DNA from 4 places in the Shigella sp. SIG3 genome. Region 2 is predicted to be linked to each of the others. Evidence: predicted binding sites of a transcription regulator. Region 2 holds the regulator's gene; each other region holds the start of a gene.
What was found. Region 2 encodes Fur, which represses iron uptake genes when iron is present. Its sites were predicted from a motif close to ATAATAATGAGAACNACTATCAA; they were not measured.

Region 1: a site for Fur is predicted at 1,615-1,637, ahead of sodA (superoxide dismutase [Mn]). Genes of this name have one in related genera too.
Region 3: a site for Fur is predicted at 2,104-2,126, ahead of exbB (tol-pal system-associated acyl-CoA thioesterase). Genes of this name have one in related genera too.
Region 4: a site for Fur is predicted at 1,813-1,835, ahead of gpmA (2,3-diphosphoglycerate-dependent phosphoglycerate mutase). Genes of this name have one in related genera too.

The regions. Positions count from the first base shown of each region.
Region 1 is NZ_JBQZXE010000054.1:5,175-9,391, reverse strand. It holds gene kdgT (2-keto-3-deoxygluconate transporter) at 1-662, opposite strand, end outside; gene sodA (superoxide dismutase [Mn]) at 922-1,542, opposite strand; partial or broken gene rhaT (L-rhamnose/proton symporter RhaT) at 1,827-2,861, shown strand; gene rhaR (HTH-type transcriptional activator RhaR) at 2,858-3,706, opposite strand; gene rhaS (HTH-type transcriptional activator RhaS) at 3,780-4,217, opposite strand, start outside.
Region 2 is NZ_JBQZXE010000021.1:26,945-31,161, forward strand. It holds gene chiP (chitoporin ChiP) at 559-1,965, shown strand; gene chiQ (ChiQ/YbfN family lipoprotein) at 2,002-2,328, shown strand; gene fur (ferric iron uptake transcriptional regulator) at 2,412-2,858, opposite strand; gene uof (fur leader peptide) at 2,851-2,937, opposite strand; gene fldA (flavodoxin FldA) at 3,147-3,677, opposite strand; gene ybfE (LexA regulated protein) at 3,817-4,110, opposite strand.
Region 3 is NZ_JBQZXE010000016.1:802-5,018, forward strand. It holds gene yghB (DedA family general envelope maintenance protein YghB) at 1-609, opposite strand, end outside; gene metC (cystathionine beta-lyase) at 749-1,936, opposite strand; gene exbB (tol-pal system-associated acyl-CoA thioesterase) at 2,188-2,922, shown strand; gene exbD (TonB system transport protein ExbD) at 2,929-3,354, shown strand; partial or broken gene yghA (NADP(+)-dependent aldehyde reductase) at 3,626-4,217, opposite strand, start outside.
Region 4 is NZ_JBQZXE010000009.1:51,420-55,636, reverse strand. It holds gene galK (galactokinase) at 1-625, shown strand, start outside; gene galM (galactose-1-epimerase) at 619-1,659, shown strand; gene gpmA (2,3-diphosphoglycerate-dependent phosphoglycerate mutase) at 1,862-2,614, shown strand; gene aroG (3-deoxy-7-phosphoheptulonate synthase AroG) at 2,781-3,833, opposite strand; gene ACUU1I_RS03780 (YbgS-like family protein) at 4,149-4,217, shown strand, end outside.

The DNA of each region.
Region 1 (4,217 bases), on a different contig from region 2:
TGGGCAATCACAGTCAAATCAATGGTATTGCCCAGCGCGAAGGCAAAGAATGGAATCAGCGTTTGCACCGCTTTGCTGAAAAATTCTCGTAATTCAGGGTCAAGATTCCCCAGGGCAAAGCCCACCAGGAACGGTAATACTGCGCCGACGAAAACATGCGGTTCAAACGAGGCAATCCCGGCAGTGCCCAGAATAATCATCGTCATGAGCGGCCCGGACTCCAACGACATCAACACAAATGCCCCAGCTTCTTCTTTCGTACCGTACTGCTGCATGATGGAAGCGTAAAGTCCGCCGTTGGTCATATCCATCGCCGCCACCAGCGCCAGCGTTGAAAGTCCGGCAAAGAATCCAACTTCAACACCATGTTCCGGAATAATGCGCGAGGCAATTGCCGCAACCACCCACGCGACGGCAATTTTAGTTACCACCAGCGTACCGGATTTACGCAGTACCGTTCCCGTCGCGCTTAATTTTATTGACGCCCCCATGCAAAAAAACCACACCGCCAGAATGGGCACCGTACCGGTAATCATCCCGTTGGTGAATGATCCAAAATATTTCCCCGCCCCCGGCGAGAAGGTGTGGCACAGTGCGCCAAGGAATAGCGGGACGAGCATCATCCCCCCCGGGATTTTCTCAATCGAGCGTTTTATCTGCATTTCCATCACCTGTCGGCATATTTTTAAGGGCTGATGCGTAATTCCTCAATGGAGCATCAGTGTTGATGGAAACGAAGATAGACATTCATTTAATCAATAAAAGTGATCAAAACCACATCAATTGAAACGCTGTTTTATTTTTATAGGATCATTGTTTTTATTTTGGAATTGTTCACAAAAAAACCACCGCCGTTGGCGATGGTTCATTTTTTAAGCTGATATGCGGCCTATACGCCTCATTGCAGCAGGCGGCAAATGATTATTTTTTCGCCGCAAAACGTGCCGCTGCTTCGTCCCAGTTCACCACGTTCCAGAACTCTTTGATGTAGTCCGGACGGCGGTTCTGGAATTTCAGGTAGTAAGCATGTTCCCACACATCCAGGCCCAGAATCGGGAAGCCGGAAGCGCCAGAAATAGCTTCACCCATCAGCGGAGAATCCTGGTTAGCAGTAGAAACCACCGCCAGTTTATCGCCTTTCAGCACCAGCCATGCCCAGCCGGAACCAAAGCGGGAAGCTGCCGCTTTTTCAAATTCTGCTTTGAAGTTATCAACGGAGCCGAAGTCACGTTCGATAGCCGCTTTCAGGTCACCCTGCAGGGTGGTGCCTTTTTTCAGACCTTTCCAGAACAGGCTGTGGTTAGCGTGACCGCCAGCGTTGTTGCGCAGTACGGTTTTCTTGTCTGCTGGCAGCTGGTCCAGTTTGGTGATCAGCTCTTCAACCGGCAGGTTGGCAAATTCTGGCAGGCTTTCCAGCGCCGCGTTGGCGTTGTTTACGTAGGTCTGATGGTGTTTGGTGTGGTGGATTTCCATGGTCTGCTTATCGAAGTGCGGTTCCAGGGCATCGTAAGCATACGGCAGGGATGGCAGGGTATAGCTCATATTCATCTCCAGTATTGTCGGGCGGCCGATTGTTAATGCCGCGTAAGCAGTTGGTTTATTATAGTTAATTAAATGATATTGAAAATGATTATCAATGCCGCACTTTTCGTAAGGGTATGGTTTTGCAGGAAAATGCCCGAGATGTGAAGCAAATCACCCACTTAATGCCGTGATTGCCAGTAAATCGACAACGGCGGCAACAGGCGAAAGGTTAATCGACAGCACGATTTTTACACTCATCTCGTCGGAGATGTGAAGCGACGAAAAATGATGAGGATAAGAAGATGAGTAACGCGATTACGATGGGGATATTTTGGCATTTGATCGGCGCGGCCAGTGCAGCCTGTTTTTACGCTCCGTTCAAAAAAGTAAAAAAATGGTCATGGGAAACCATGTGGTCAGTCGGTGGGATTGTTTCGTGGATTATTCTGCCGTGGGCCATCAGCGCCCTGTTACTACCGGATTTCTGGGCGTATTACAGCTCGTTTAGTCTCTCTACGCTGCTGCCTGTTTTTCTGTTCGGCGCTATGTGGGGGATCGGTAATATCAACTATGGCCTGACCATGCGTTATCTCGGCATGTCGATGGGAATTGGCATCGCCATTGGCATTACGTTGATTGTCGGTACGCTGATGACGCCAATTATCAACGGCAATTTCGATGTGCTGATTAACACCGAAGGCGGACGCATGACGTTACTCGGCGTTCTGGTGGCGCTGATTGGCGTAGGGATTGTAACTCGAGCCGGGCAGTTGAAAGAGCGCAAGATGGGCATTAAAGCCGAAGAGTTCAATCTGAAAAAAGGGCTGGTGCTGGCGGTGATGTGCGGCATTTTCTCTGCCGGGATGTCCTTTGCGATGAACGCCGCAAAACCGATGCATGAAGCCGCTGCCGCACTTGGCGTCGATCCACTGTATGTCGCTCTGCCAAGCTATGTTGTCATCATGGGCGGCGGCGCGATCATTAACCTCGGTTTCTGTTTTATTCGTCTGGCAAAAGTGAAGGATTTGTCGCTAAAAGCCGACTTCTCGCTGGCAAAACCGCTGATCATTCACAATGTGTTACTCTCGGCACTGGGCGGGTTGATGTGGTATCTGCAATTCTTTTTCTATGCCTAGGGCCACGCCCGCATTCCGGCGCAGTATGACTACATCAGTTGGATGCTGCATATGAGTTTCTATGTATTGTGCGGCGGTATCGTCGGGCTGGTGCTGAAAGAGTGGAACAATACAGGACGCCGTCCGGTAACGGTGTTGAGCCTCGGTTGTGTGGTGATTATTGTCGCCGCTAACATCGTCGGCATCGGCATGGCGAATTAATCTTTCTGCGAATTGAGATGACGCCACTGGCTGGGCGTCATCCCGGTTTCCCGGGTAAACACCACCGAAAAATAGTTACTATCTTCAAAGCCACATTCGGTCGAAATATCACTGATTAACAGGCGGCTATGCTGGAGAAGATATTGCGCATGACACACTCTGACCTGCCGCAGATATTGATTGATGGTCATTCCAGTCTGCTGGCGAAATTGCTGACGCAAAACGCGCTCACTGCACGATGCCTCATCACAAAATTTATCCAGCGCAAAGGGACTTTTCAGGCTAGCCGCCAGCCGGGTAATCAGCTTATCCAGCAACGTTTCGCTGGATGTTGGCGGCAACGAATCACTGGTGTAACGATGGCGATTCAGCAACATCACCAACTGCCCGAACAGCAACTCAGCCATTTCGTTAGCAAACGGCACATGCTGACTACTTTCATGCTCAAGCTGACCGATAACCTGCCGCGCCTGCGCCATCCCCACGCTACCTAAGCGCCAGTGTGGTTGCCCTGCGCTGGCGCTAAATCCCGGAATCGCTCCCTGCCAGTCAAGATTCAGCTTCAGCCGCTCCGGGCAATAAATAATATTCTGCAAAACCAGATCGTTAACGGAAGCGTAGGAGTGTTTATCGTCAGCATGAATATAAAAGAGATCGCCACGGGTAATGCGATAAGGACGATCGTTGAGTACATGCAGACCATTACCGCGCCAGACAATCACCAGCTCACAAAAATCATGTGTATGTTCGGCAAAGACATCTTGCGGATAACGGTCAGCCACAGCGACTGCCTGCTGGTCGCTGGCAAAAAAATCATCTTTGAGAAGTTTTAACTGATGCGCCACCGTGGCTACCTCGGCCAGAGAACGAAGTTGATTATTCGCAATATGGCGTACAAATACGTTGAGAAGATTCGCGTTATTGCAGAAAGCCATCCCGTCCCTGGCGAATATCACGCGGTGACCAGTTAAACTCTCGGCGAAAAAGCGTCGAAAAGTGGTTACTGTCGCTGAATCCACAGCGATAGGCGATGTCAGTGACGCTGGCCTCGCTGTGGCGTAGCAGATGTCGGGCTTTCATCAGTCGCAGGCGGTTCAGGTATCGCTGAGGCGTCAGTCCCGTTTGCTGCTTAAGCTGCCGATGTAGCGTACGCAGTGAAAGAGAAAATTGATCCGCCACGGCATCCCAATTCACCTCATCGGCAAAATGGTCCTCCAGCCAGGCCAGAAGCAAGTTGAGACGTGATGCGCTGTTTTCCAGGTTCTCCTGCAAACTGCTTTTACGCAGCAAGAGCAGTAATTGCATAAACAAGATCTCGCGACTGGCGGTCGAGGGTAAATCATTTTCCCCTTCCTG
Region 2 (4,217 bases):
GGTGAGGCATTTACGTCGCATCCGGCAATAAATAGACAATAAATTTCAAACGCTAAATTGCCTGATGCGCTTCGCTTATTAGGCCTACATGATCTCTGCAATATATTGAATTTGCGTGCTTTTGTAGGCCGGATAAGGCGTTCACGCCGCATCCGGCAAGAAATAGCAAACAATCCCAAACGCCGCGCTCTGCGGCGTTTTTTCTGCTTTTCTTCGCGAATTAATTCCGCTTCGCAATTTATCCATAAAATAAATTTAAAATCACAAAACATAATTAAATAAAATGTAACCGCTTTCATCTTGCTGGAATTTCACGTTTTTATTCTTCTGCAAGCCTTTCAACCGCAAACTTAAGCCTTGTAACAAAAATCATCAAAATATGTGCGGTTGCTCATGTTCTTACATTCTGGTTACAGAAAGAGATTGATAATTCGCGTCGCGAAAAATAGTCTGTTCCTGTAGTCAGCGAGACTTTTCTCAACGCTACTTTTTTAATTTTTATTTTTTTTCGCTGTTCACCTTTGGTGCAGCAATTTATACGTCAAAGAGGATTAACCCATGCGTACGTTTAGTGGCAAACGTAGTACGCTGGCGCTGGCTATTGCCGGTGTTACAGCAATGTCGGGCTTTATGGCAATGCCGGAGGCTCGCGCCGAAGGATTCATCGACGATTCAACCTTAACCGGCGGTATCTATTACTGGCAGCGTGAACGCGACCGTAAAGATGTTACCGACGGCGACAAATACAAAACCAACCTTTTTCACTCCACCTGGAATGCCAACCTCGATTTTCAGTCCGGTTATGCTGCTGATATGTTCGGCCTTGATATTGCTGCGTTTACGGCGATTGAAATGGCGGAAAACGGCGACAGCTCCCACCCGAACGAAATCGCGTTTTCAAAAAGTAATAAAGCCTATGACGAAGACTGGTCCGGCGACAAAAGCGGTATAAGCCTGTATAAAGCTGCGGCCAAATTTAAATACGGTCCGGTTTGGGCGAGGGCAGGTTACATTCAGCCAACCGGTCAAACGCTGTTAGCGCCGCACTGGAGCTTTATGCCGGGTACTTATCAGGGGGCGGAAGCCGGGGCGAATTTTGATTACGGCGATGCTGGTGCCTTGAGTTTCTCCTACATGTGGACCAACGAATACAAAGCGCCGTGGCATCTGGAAATGGATGAGTTTTATCAGAACGATAAAACCACCAAAGTTGATTATCTGCACTCCATCGGTGCGAAATACGACTTCAAAAATAACTTCGTACTGGAAGCGGCATTTGGTCAGGCGGAAGGGTATATCGATCAATATTTTGCCAAAGCCAGCTACAAATTTGATATCGCCGGTAGCCCGTTAACCACCAGCTACCAGTTCTATGGTACCCGCGATAAAGTTGACGATCGCAGCGTCAACGATCTTTATGACGGCACCGCTTGGCTGCAAGCGTTGACCTTTGGTTACCGGGCGGCTGACGTAGTGGATTTGCGCCTCGAAGGCACCTGGGTTAAGGCTGACAGTCAGCAGGGATACTTCCTGCAACGTATGACCCCAACCTACGCTTCCTCCAACGGCCGCCTGGATATCTGGTGGGATAACCGTTCCTACTTCAACGCTAACGGCGAAAAAGCGGTCTTCTTCGGTGCGATGTATGACCTGAAAAACTGGAATCTTCCAGGCTTCGCCATCGGCGCTTCCTACGTTTACGCATGGGATGCTAAACCTGCGACCTGGCAGAGCAATCCGGATGCGTACAACGACAAAAACCGGACTATTGAAGAGTCTGCCTACAGCCTGGATGCGGTCTACACCATTCAGGACGGTCGCGCCAAAGGCACGATGTTCAAACTGCACTTCACCGAATACGACAACCACTCCGACATCCCAAGCTGGGGCGGCGGTTACGGTAACATCTTCCAGGATGAGCGTGACGTGAAATTTATGGTAATCGCACCATTCACCATCTTCTGATGCCCGACGCGGCAGGTTTTGTGCCTGCCGCATTCAATGAAAAAACTGATTCTCATCGCCATGATGGCATCGGGGCTGGTAGCTTGTGCGCAATCAACCGCACCACAGGAAGACAGCCGTCTGAAAGAGGCATACAGCGCCTGTATCAACACCGCGCAAGGTTCGCCAGAAAAAATTGAAGCCTGCCAGAGCGTGTTAAACGTGCTGAAGAAAGAGAAACAACATCAGCAGTTTGCCGACCAGGAAAGTGTACGCGTACTGGATTATCAGCAGTGTCTGCGTGCAACGCAAACCGGAAATGATCAGGCGGTGAAAGCCGATTGTGATAAGGTCTGGCAGGAAATACGCAGTAATAACAAATAAGTGAGAGCTGTAACTCTCGCTTTTCTTATTTCCCTTGTATAAAAAAGCCAACCCGCAGGTTGGCTTTTCTCGTTCAGGCTGGCTTATTTGCCTTCGTGCGCGTGCTCATCTTCGCGGCAATCGCCTTCGGCACAGTGACCGTAAAGATAGAGACTGTGGTTAGTCAGGCGAATGCCATGTTTTGCGGCAATTTCACGCTGACGCGCTTCGATGGAATCATCACTAAATTCGATAACCTTGCCGCAGTCGAGGCAAATCAGGTGATCGTGGTGATGTTGCTGTGTCAGCTCAAATACGGATTTACCGCCTTCAAAATTGTGGCGGGTGACGATACCAGCGTCGTCAAACTGGTTCAGTACGCGATATACCGTAGCCAGACCAATTTCTTCACCCATATCGATCAGACGTTTGTATAAATCTTCCGCACTGACGTGATGGTTGTCCGGCTCCTGAAGAACTTCCAGGATTTTTAAACGAGGAAGCGTTACTTTCAGGCCAGCTTTCTTTAGGGCGGTATTGTTATCAGTCATGCGGAATCTGTCCTGTTACTAAGCGGTTCACTTCATTAGAAGAAGTGACAGAATTTGCTCTTGAGATAATGCGTATCATTATAGAATTGCCACGCCTAAATGAAAACCACAAGTCCCTGGCAAATATTGTTAATAAAAACGTGGCACAGCTTACATTTACAACGGCAAGGCCACTTGAACACTGGGACATTGTACAGGTACAACAGCAAAAGTTACAAATTTGTAGCAATTATTTTGATTGGCATTATCTATTAATACGGCGTAGACATGAGTCTACGCCGCATCACATCAGGCATTAAGAATTTCGTCGAGATGCAACTCTTCAGAAATCTGTTTAACCCATTTTTCTACACGTTCAGCGGTCAGTTCCGGCTGACGGTCTTCGTCGATAGCCAGACCGACAAAGTGGTCGTCATCTGCCAGACCTTTTGATGCTTCGAAATGATAGCCCGCAGTTGGCCAGTGACCAACGATGGTTGCACCGCGCGGTTCAATGATGTCGCGGATGGTGCCCAATGCGTCGCAGAAATATTCGGCGTAATCTTCCTGGTCACCACAACCAAACAGCGCAACCAGTTTACCATTGAAATCAATCTCTTCGAGAGTCGGGAAGAAGTCATCCCAGTCACACTGCGCTTCGCCGTAATACCAGGTTGGGATGCCCAGCAGCAGAATGTCGTAAGCTTCCAGATCTTCTTTGCTGCTTTTTGCAATGTCATGGACATCGGCAACGTCTTTACCAAGCTGTTTTTGAATCATTTTTGCGATATTTTCGGTATTACCGGTGTCGCTGCCGAAAAAGATGCCAGTGATAGCCATGAGTGAAATAACCTCTTGAAACTTATTGAAATGGGGGTGGAAAATTGCCCACGGATAAAGGCAATCATAGCAGAACAGGCAGTCTTGCGGAATCAGCAAACGAGCAGGACTGCACACTGTGCTACATGAAAGTGGAAATTTAAACGATGCCCTGACTACGCAGCGCCGCCAGTTGCTGCATTAACATCTCTTCGATCAGTTCGCTACGGCTCATATTACGCGATTCCGCCAGCTCGTTCAGCGCCTCGACAGCTTCCGCGTTCAGCTTCAGTTCGACACGCTTAAGGCCACGTACTTTGTCGCGTTTTAGCTGGTTGCGTTTATTAATACGCAGCTGTTCATCGCGCGAAAGCGGATTAGTTTTCGGTCGTCCCGGTCGACGCTCGTGCGCGAACAGATCTAATGTCGTACGGTCCGTTTGTTCTTTGGCCATGATCTTGGTGACTTCGGGGGAAACAATCAGCCAGGCCTCTGCCCGGATGGATAGCGCGCCATAATACATCAGCGCGATGACTCACGCCAACGCCCACGCGCGGAAAG
Region 3 (4,217 bases), on a different contig from region 2:
GCCAGCGGTTAACAAGGCAATTGGCAGGATCATCAGGAACGTCATTACCTGATCTTCATGGCGTTTAACGAACGGAATCATACTTAAGGCATAGCCAAAACTGGTTACCACGCTGACCCACAGCAATCCACTTAACCAGTTGAAAAACTGGAAGCGGCGGTTTGGCAGACCGGAAATTCCCGCCATGGTTGGCAGCAGCGTACGGACAAATGCAAGAAAACGTCCAGCCAGCAGCGCCAGCAGACCGTGGCGGTCAAACATGCAGGTGGCGCGCTGGTGATATTTAGCAGGAAGCTGTGCCAGCCAGCCTTTCACCGTTTTGGTATTCCCTAACCAGCGCCCCTGAATATAACTTAGCCAGCAGCCCAGACTTGCTGCGGCGGTCAGAATCGCAATCGTAGGCAGAAAATCCATAACCCCTTGGGCAATCAATGCGCCTGCCAGTATCAACAAGCTGTCGCCTGGCAAAAATGAGGCGGGCAGCAGGCCGTTTTCTAAAAACAGCGTGGCAAACATGACAAAGTAAACAACGCTAACAATATGAGGATCCGCCAGCGCGGCAAAGTCGTGTTGCCAGAGCGCAGCGATGATATCTTGAATAACAGCCATGGACTTTCCTGTGGAACAGCGTTTAAGCTTTTATCTGCCTATTGTACTCCTGAATCGTCCGGGACGCCTTGATCCCGGACGCAACAATTTAAGACTTTTCACAATAAAATGTCTGCAAAATTGTCCAAAAGTGGCAATGTTATACAATCCGTGCAAAACCGGCGTCCAGATCGGCAATCAGATCGTCGACATCTTCCAGACCAATATGCAGGCGAATCAAGGTCCCGCTAAAATCGATCTCGCCTTGTGGGCGAATGGCGGCGATATGTTCTGGTTGATTTGCCAGGATCAACGATTCATACCCGCCCCACGAGTAGGCCATGCTGAATAAACTGAAGTTATCCAGATAGTTCGCCAGCTCTTCATCATTGAGTTTTTTCTTAAGCACAAAGGAAAATAGCCCGCTGCTGCCTGTAAAGTCTCGTTTCCAGAATTCGTGTCCTTTACTGCCAGGCAGGGCAGGGTGGTTAACTCGCGCAACTTGCGGATGTTCTGCCAGCCATTCGGCCACTTTCAGACTGCTTTCATGATGTTGACGCAAACGCACACCTAATGTGCGCAGGCCACGGCTGGTTATATAGGCGGTATCGGCATCGACCATCTGGCCCATCAGATAGGCATTTTCCCGTAGCTGCTCCCAGCAACGGGCATTGCACACGGCAGTGCCAATCATCGCATCTGAATGCCCAACCAGATATTTGGTGGCGGCCTGAATAGAAACATCGATGCCAAAATCCAGCGCCTTAAACAGCACACCGGCTGCCCAGGTGTTGTCGATCATAATGATGGCATCCGGCACCACACTGCGCACGGCGGCAACAATCGCCGGAACGTCGTGGACTTCCATAGTGATGGAACCCGGCGATTCCAGAAACACGATTTTAGTGTTTGGCTGCAGATGCTTAACGATATCGGCACCAATCAGCGGATCAAACCACGATGTCGTTACGCCCAGTTTGCTGAGGATTTTGCTACAGAAATCCTGACTCGGTTCATAGGCGGTGTTGGTCATCAACACATGATCGCCCTGTTCGACAAAAGCAAGAATCGAATTAGCAACCGCTGCCGCCCCGCAGGGAAATAGCGCGCAGCCTGCGCCACCTTCCAGTTCACACATCGCTTGTTGTAAGGAAAAATGGGTTAACGTTCCGCGCCGTCCATAGAACAACTCGCCATTGGCGCGATTGCGCGTCGCGTGCTTTTTGGCTTCCATACTCTCAAATACCAGCGAAGAAGCGCGCTGAATCACGCTATTTACCGCGCCAAGAGTGTATTTTTTGCTGCGTCCTGCATTCACCAGTTGAGTATCAAGCTTTTTGTCCGCCATGTCGGGATTCCTGTTTTTATACGTCTGGATGTCTAAACTAGCATGAATATTCGCGGGCGCATCCTGAAGAATTGGCATAAAGCAGAAAATTTTCGCAAATGGCGTGCTGGTGACTTTTTTACTGCGTAAACGCAAGGAAAAGAAAGCAAAGGTACGGCAGTATGCAAATAGTAATGAGAACGACTATCAATTCGACGTCGTTTTGATATTATTATGCGCAGATTTTGTGACTTGCGTCCTGGAGATACACAGTGGGTAATAATTTAATGCAGACGGACCTTTCCGTCTGGGGTATGTATCAGCACGCCGATATTGTCGTTAAGTGCGTGATGATTGGGCTTATTTTGGCCTCCGTAGTCACCTGGGCAATCTTCTTCAGTAAGAGCGTAGAGTTCTTCAATCAGAAGCGTCGCCTTAAGCGCGAGCAGCAACTGCTGGCTGAAGCACGTTCCTTAAACCAGGCCAACGATATCGCCGCTGATTTTGGTAGCAAAAGCTTAAGCCTGCATTTGCTCAATGAAGCGCAGAATGAGCTGGAACTGTCAGAAGGCAGCGACGATAACGAAGGTATTAAAGAACGTACCAGCTTCCGTCTGGAGCGTCGGGTCGCCGCAGTGGGTCGTCAAATGGGCCGCGGTAACGGCTATCTGGCAACCATCGGCGCGATTTCTCCGTTCGTTGGTCTGTTTGGTACGGTCTGGGGCATCATGAACAGCTTTATTGGTATCGCGCAAACGCAGACCACTAACCTGGCAGTCGTTGCGCCGGGTATCGCAGAAGCTCTGTTAGCAACGGCAATCGGCCTCGTGGCAGCGATTCCTGCGGTCGTTATCTATAACGTATTTGCACGCCAGATTGGCGGCTTTAAAGCGATGCTGGGTGATGTTGCAGCGCAGGTATTGTTGCTGCAAAGCCGTGACCTGGATCTGGAAGCCAGCGCCGCTGCGCATCCGGTTCGTGTCGCACAAAAATTACGCGCAGGATAATGTCCGATGGCAATGCATCTTAACGAAAACCTCGACGATAACGGCGAAATGCATGATATCAACGTGACGCCGTTTATCGACGTGATGTTGGTTCTGCTGATTATCTTTATGGTGGCGGCACCGTTAGCGACGGTAGATGTGAAGGTGAACTTGCCTGCTTCTACCAGCACGCCGCAGCCGCGCCCGGAAAAACCGGTTTATCTGTCGGTGAAGGCAGACAACTCGATGTTTATCGGTAACGATCCGGTCACCGATGAAACAATGATTACGGCGTTGAATGCGTTAACCGAAGGCAAGAAAGACACCACCATCTTCTTCCGAGCGGACAAAACCGTCGATTACGAGACGTTGATGAAGGTAATGGATACGCTGCATCAGGCGGGTTACCTGAAGATAGGTCTGGTCGGCGAAGAAACCGCCAAAGCGAAGTAAAGTAGAATTGCCTGATACGCTACGCTCATCAGGCCTACAAAATCTATTGCAACATGTTGAATCTTCGTGCGTTTGTAGGCCGGATAAGGCGTTCACGACGCATCCGGCATTAGGTGCTCAATGCCTGATGCGCTACGCTTATCAGGCCTACAAAATCTATTGCAACATGTTGAATCTTCATGCGTTTGTAGGCGGATAAGGCGTTTTCGCCACATCAGGTAAGAGTGAATTCACAATGATGCCCGGTTGCTTTTCACAACCGGGCATTTTTTTAACCTAAATGCTCGCCGCCGCACACGCCGTGCACTTCTGCGGTGACGTAGCTCGACTCCTGACTTGCCAGATAAACATATACAGGGGCCAGTTCCGCCGGTTGCCCCGCACGCTTCATCGGCGTTTTCTGACCAAACTGCGGGATCTTATCCTGCGTTTGTCCGCCGGAAATTTGCAGTGCCGTCCAGATAGGGCCTGGCGCGACAATATTCACCCGAATACCTTTCTCCGCGACCTGTTTTGCCAGGCCACGGCTGTAGTTCAGAATCGCCGCCTTCGTAGCCGCATAGTCCAGTAAATGCGGACTTGGCTGGTATGCCTGGATTGACGAAGTGGTGATGATACTTGCACCTTTCGGTAGCAGGGGGATCGCTTCCTGGGTTAGCCAGAACAGCGCGAAAACGTTAATGGCAAAGGTCTTTTGAAACTGTTCGCTGGTGAGGTCTGCAATATCCGGAATGGCAACCTGTTTCCCGGCGACCAGCGCCATAATATCCAGCCCGCCTAACGCCTTGTGCGCTTCGTGAACCAGCGAACGGGCGAATTTCTCATCGCTTAAATCGCCTGGCAGCAGAACGGCTTTGCGTCCG
Region 4 (4,217 bases), on a different contig from region 2:
GCTAATTTCCGCACTCGGCAAGAAAGATCATGCCTTGCTGATTGACTGCCGCTCACTGGGGACTAAAGCAGTTTCCATGCCGAAAGGTGTGGCTGTCGTCATCATCAACAGTAACTTCAAACGTACCCTGGTTGGCAGCGAATACAACACCCGTCGTGAACAGTGCGAAACCGGTGCGCGTTTCTTCCAGCAGCCAGCTCTGCGCGATGTCACCATTGAAGAGTTCAACGCTGTTGCACATGAGCTGGACCCAATCGTGGCGAAACGCGTGCGTCATATCCTGACTGAAAACGCCCGCACCGTTGAAGCTGCCAGCGCGCTGGAGCAAGGCGACCTGAAACGTATGGGCGAGTTGATGGCGGAGTCTCATGCCTCTATGCGCGATGATTTCGAAATCACCGTGCCGCAAATTGACACTCTGGTAGAAATCGTCAAAGCTGTGATTGGCGACAAAGGTGGCGTACGCATGACCGGCGGCGGATTTGGCGGCTGTATCGTCGCGCTGATCCCGGAAGAGCTGGTGCCTGCCGTACAGCAAGCTGTCGCTGAACAATATGAAGCAAAAACAGGTATTAAAGAGACTTTTTACGTTTGTAAACCATCACAAGGAGCAGGACAGTGCTGAACGAAACTCCCGCACTGGCACCCGATGGTCAGCCGTACCGACTGTTAACTTTGCGTAACAACGCAGGGATGGTAGTCACGCTGATGGACTGGGGTGCGACTTTACTTTCCGCCCGTATTCCGCTTTCCGATGGCAGCGTCCGCGAGGCGCTGCTCGGCTGTGCCAGTCCGGAATGCTATCAGGATCAGGCTGCGTTTCTGGGGGCCTCTATTGGTCGTTATACCAACCGCATCGCCAATAGTCGTTATACCTTTGACGGTGAAACCGTGACGCTTTCGCCAAGCCAGGGCGTTAACCAGCTGCACGGCGGCCCGGAAGGGTTCGACAAACGTCGCTGGCAGATTGTGAACCAGAACGATCGTCAGGTGCTGTTTGCCCTGAGTTCAGATGATGGCGATCAGGGCTTCCCGGGTAATCTCGGCGCGACGGTGCAATATCGTCTGACCGACGATAACCGTATCTCCATTACTTATCGCGCCACAGTTGATAAACCTTGCCCGGTGAATATGACTAATCACGTCTATTTCAATCTTGACGGCGAGCAGTCTGACGTGCGCAATCACAAGTTGCAGATTCTGGCGGACGAATATCTTCCGGTTGATGAAGGCGGCATTCCGCACGACGGCTTGAAATCTGTCGCCGGAACGTCTTTTGATTTCCGCAGCGCCAAAATCATCGCCAGTGAGTTTCTTGCCGACGACGATCAGCGCAAAGTGAAAGGTTACGATCACGCATTCTTGTTACAGGCCAAAGGCGATGGCAAGAAAGTGGCGGCGCATGTCTGGTCAGCAGATGAAAAATTACAGCTGAAGGTCTACACCACCGCTCCGGCTCTTCAATTCTACTCCGGCAACTTCCTCGGCGGCACACCGTCGCGGGGAACCGAACCTTACGCCGACTGGCAAGGGCTGGCGTTGGAAAGCGAGTTTCTGCCGGACAGCCCGAACCACCCTGAATGGCCGCAACCGGACTGCTTCCTGCGTCCTGGCGAAGAGTATTCCAGCCTGACGGAATATCAGTTTATTGCTGAGTAATGTTAAGCCCTCGTCATGAGGGCTTTATCTTCATATTGTTCAAATCACCAGCAAACACCGACATATTTGCAACTCAATATTCACAACAACCTTACACTGCGCCACTATTTTCGCTATGGTTATGCGTAAGCATTGCTGTTGCTTCGTCACGGCAATATAATGAGAATTATTATCATTAAAAGATGATTTGAGGAGTAAGTATATGGCTGTAACTAAGCTGGTTCTGGTTCGTCATGGCGAAAGTCAGTGGAACAAAGAAAACCGTTTCACCGGTTGGTACGACGTGGATCTGTCTGAGAAAGGCGTAAGCGAAGCAAAAGCAGCAGGTAAGCTGCTGAAAGAGGAAGGTTACAGCTTTGACTTTGCTTACACTTCTGTGCTGAAACGCGCTATCCATACCCTGTGGAATGTGCTGGACGAACTGGATCAGGCATGGCTGCCCGTTGAGAAATCCTGGAAACTGAACGAACGTCACTACGGTGCGTTGCAGGGTCTGAACAAAGCGGAAACTGCTGAAAAGTATGGCGACGAGCAGGTGAAACAGTGGCGTCGTGGTTTTGCAGTGACTCCGCCGGAACTGACTAAAGATGATGAGCGTTATCCGGGTCACGATCCGCGTTACGCGAAACTGAGCGAGAAAGAATTGCCGCTGACGGAAAGCCTGGCGCTGACCATTGACCGCGTGATCCCTTACTGGAATGAAACCATTCTGCCGCGTATGAAGAGCGGTGAGCGCGTAATCATCGCCGCACACGGTAACTCCCTGCGTGCGCTGGTGAAATATCTTGATAACATGAGCGAAGAAGAGATTCTTGAGCTGAATATCCCGACTGGCGTGCCGCTGGTGTATGAGTTCGACGAGAATTTCAAACCGCTGAAACGCTATTATCTGGGTAATGCTGACGAGATCGCGGCGAAAGCAGCAGCCGTTGCGAACCAGGGTAAAGCGAAGTAAACGTCATTCGTTTAAAAAATGAGAAAGCCGACTGCAAGTGAGTCGGCTTTTTTGTTTGTCGTTGCTAACAATGGAGCACATTGCCTGATGCGACGCTGCGCGTCTTATCAGGCCTGTGGTGATTCATCGGATACGCCACTCTGACGGCGCATCCGACAATTAAACCTTACCCGCGACGCGCTTTTACTGCATTCGCCAGTTGACGTAACAGAGCATCGGTATCTTCCCAGCCAATGCAGGCATCGGTGATGCTCTTACCGTAGGCCAGCGGCTCCCCGCTATCGAGGCTCTGATTGCCTTCCACCAGATGGCTTTCCACCATCACGCCAATAATGGCCTTTTCGCCACCGGCAATCTGCTGGCAAACGTCAGCACAAACATCCATCTGCTTTTTGAATTGTTTGGACGAATTAGCATGGCTGAAATCGATCATCACCTGAGCTGGCAGACCTGCTTTGTTCAGCCCTTCTTTCACTTCAGCAACGTGCTTCGCGCTGTAGTTAGGCTCTTTACCGCCGCGCAGAATGATATGGCAATCGCCGTTACCACTGGTATTCACAATCGCCGAATGCCCCCATTTAGTTACGGACAGGAAGCAGTGCGGCGCACCGGCGGCATTAATGGCATCGATAGCCACTTTAATCGTACCGTCTGTGCCATTTTTAAAACCTACCGGACAAGAAAGACCAGACGCCAGTTCGCGGTGCACCTGCGATTCCGTGGTACGTGCACCAATTGCGCCCCAGCTCATCAGGTCAGCGAGATACTGAGGAGTGATCATATCGAGAAACTCACCCGCCGCTGGCAGACCGCTGTCGTTAATATCAAGCAGCAATTTACGGGCTATACGCAGACCGTCGTTGATCTGGAAGCTGTTATCCATATGCGGATCGTTAATCAACCCTTTCCAGCCCACCGTGGTACGCGGCTTTTCAAAATAGACGCGCATTACGATTTCCAGCTCATCTTTCAGCTCTTCACGCAGCGCCAGCAAGCGAGTGGCATACTCTTTAGCCGCGACAGGATCATGAATTGAGCACGGGCCAATCACCACCAACAGGCGATCATCATTACCTTTCAGGATCTTATGGATCGCTTTTCGGGCATGAGCAACCGTATTCGCGGCATTTTCAGTTGCGGGGAATTTTTCCAGCAATGCGACAGGAGGAAGTAACTCTTTGATTTCTTTGATGCGTAAATCGTCGTTCTGATAATTCATGTCTGTTCCAGTGTCGCCATACTTATCTTAGTGAATGCAATACTTCCAATCTATATCTTCCGTCAGAATGTGTAAACGGGGTTTTACACTATGAACGGATTAATCCTAGAATTAGCAAGAAAAACGCCAGATTGTCGCGAAAAACGAGATCTTTCCTACAATTTCTAACTGTAATTCCTTTGTTTGTTAATTATTTCAAGATTCTCTGCTGCGTTTCATAAACTGGCTGAAATCTTAAACCAATGCCTTATATTCACCTGCAAATGCACTGTTGGAAGAGGTTATCCGACATAACGACCATAACAGGAGCATCCTATGAAAATGACAAAACTGGCCACATTATTTCTGACTGCCACTCTAAGCCTTGCCAGCGGTGCCGCACTG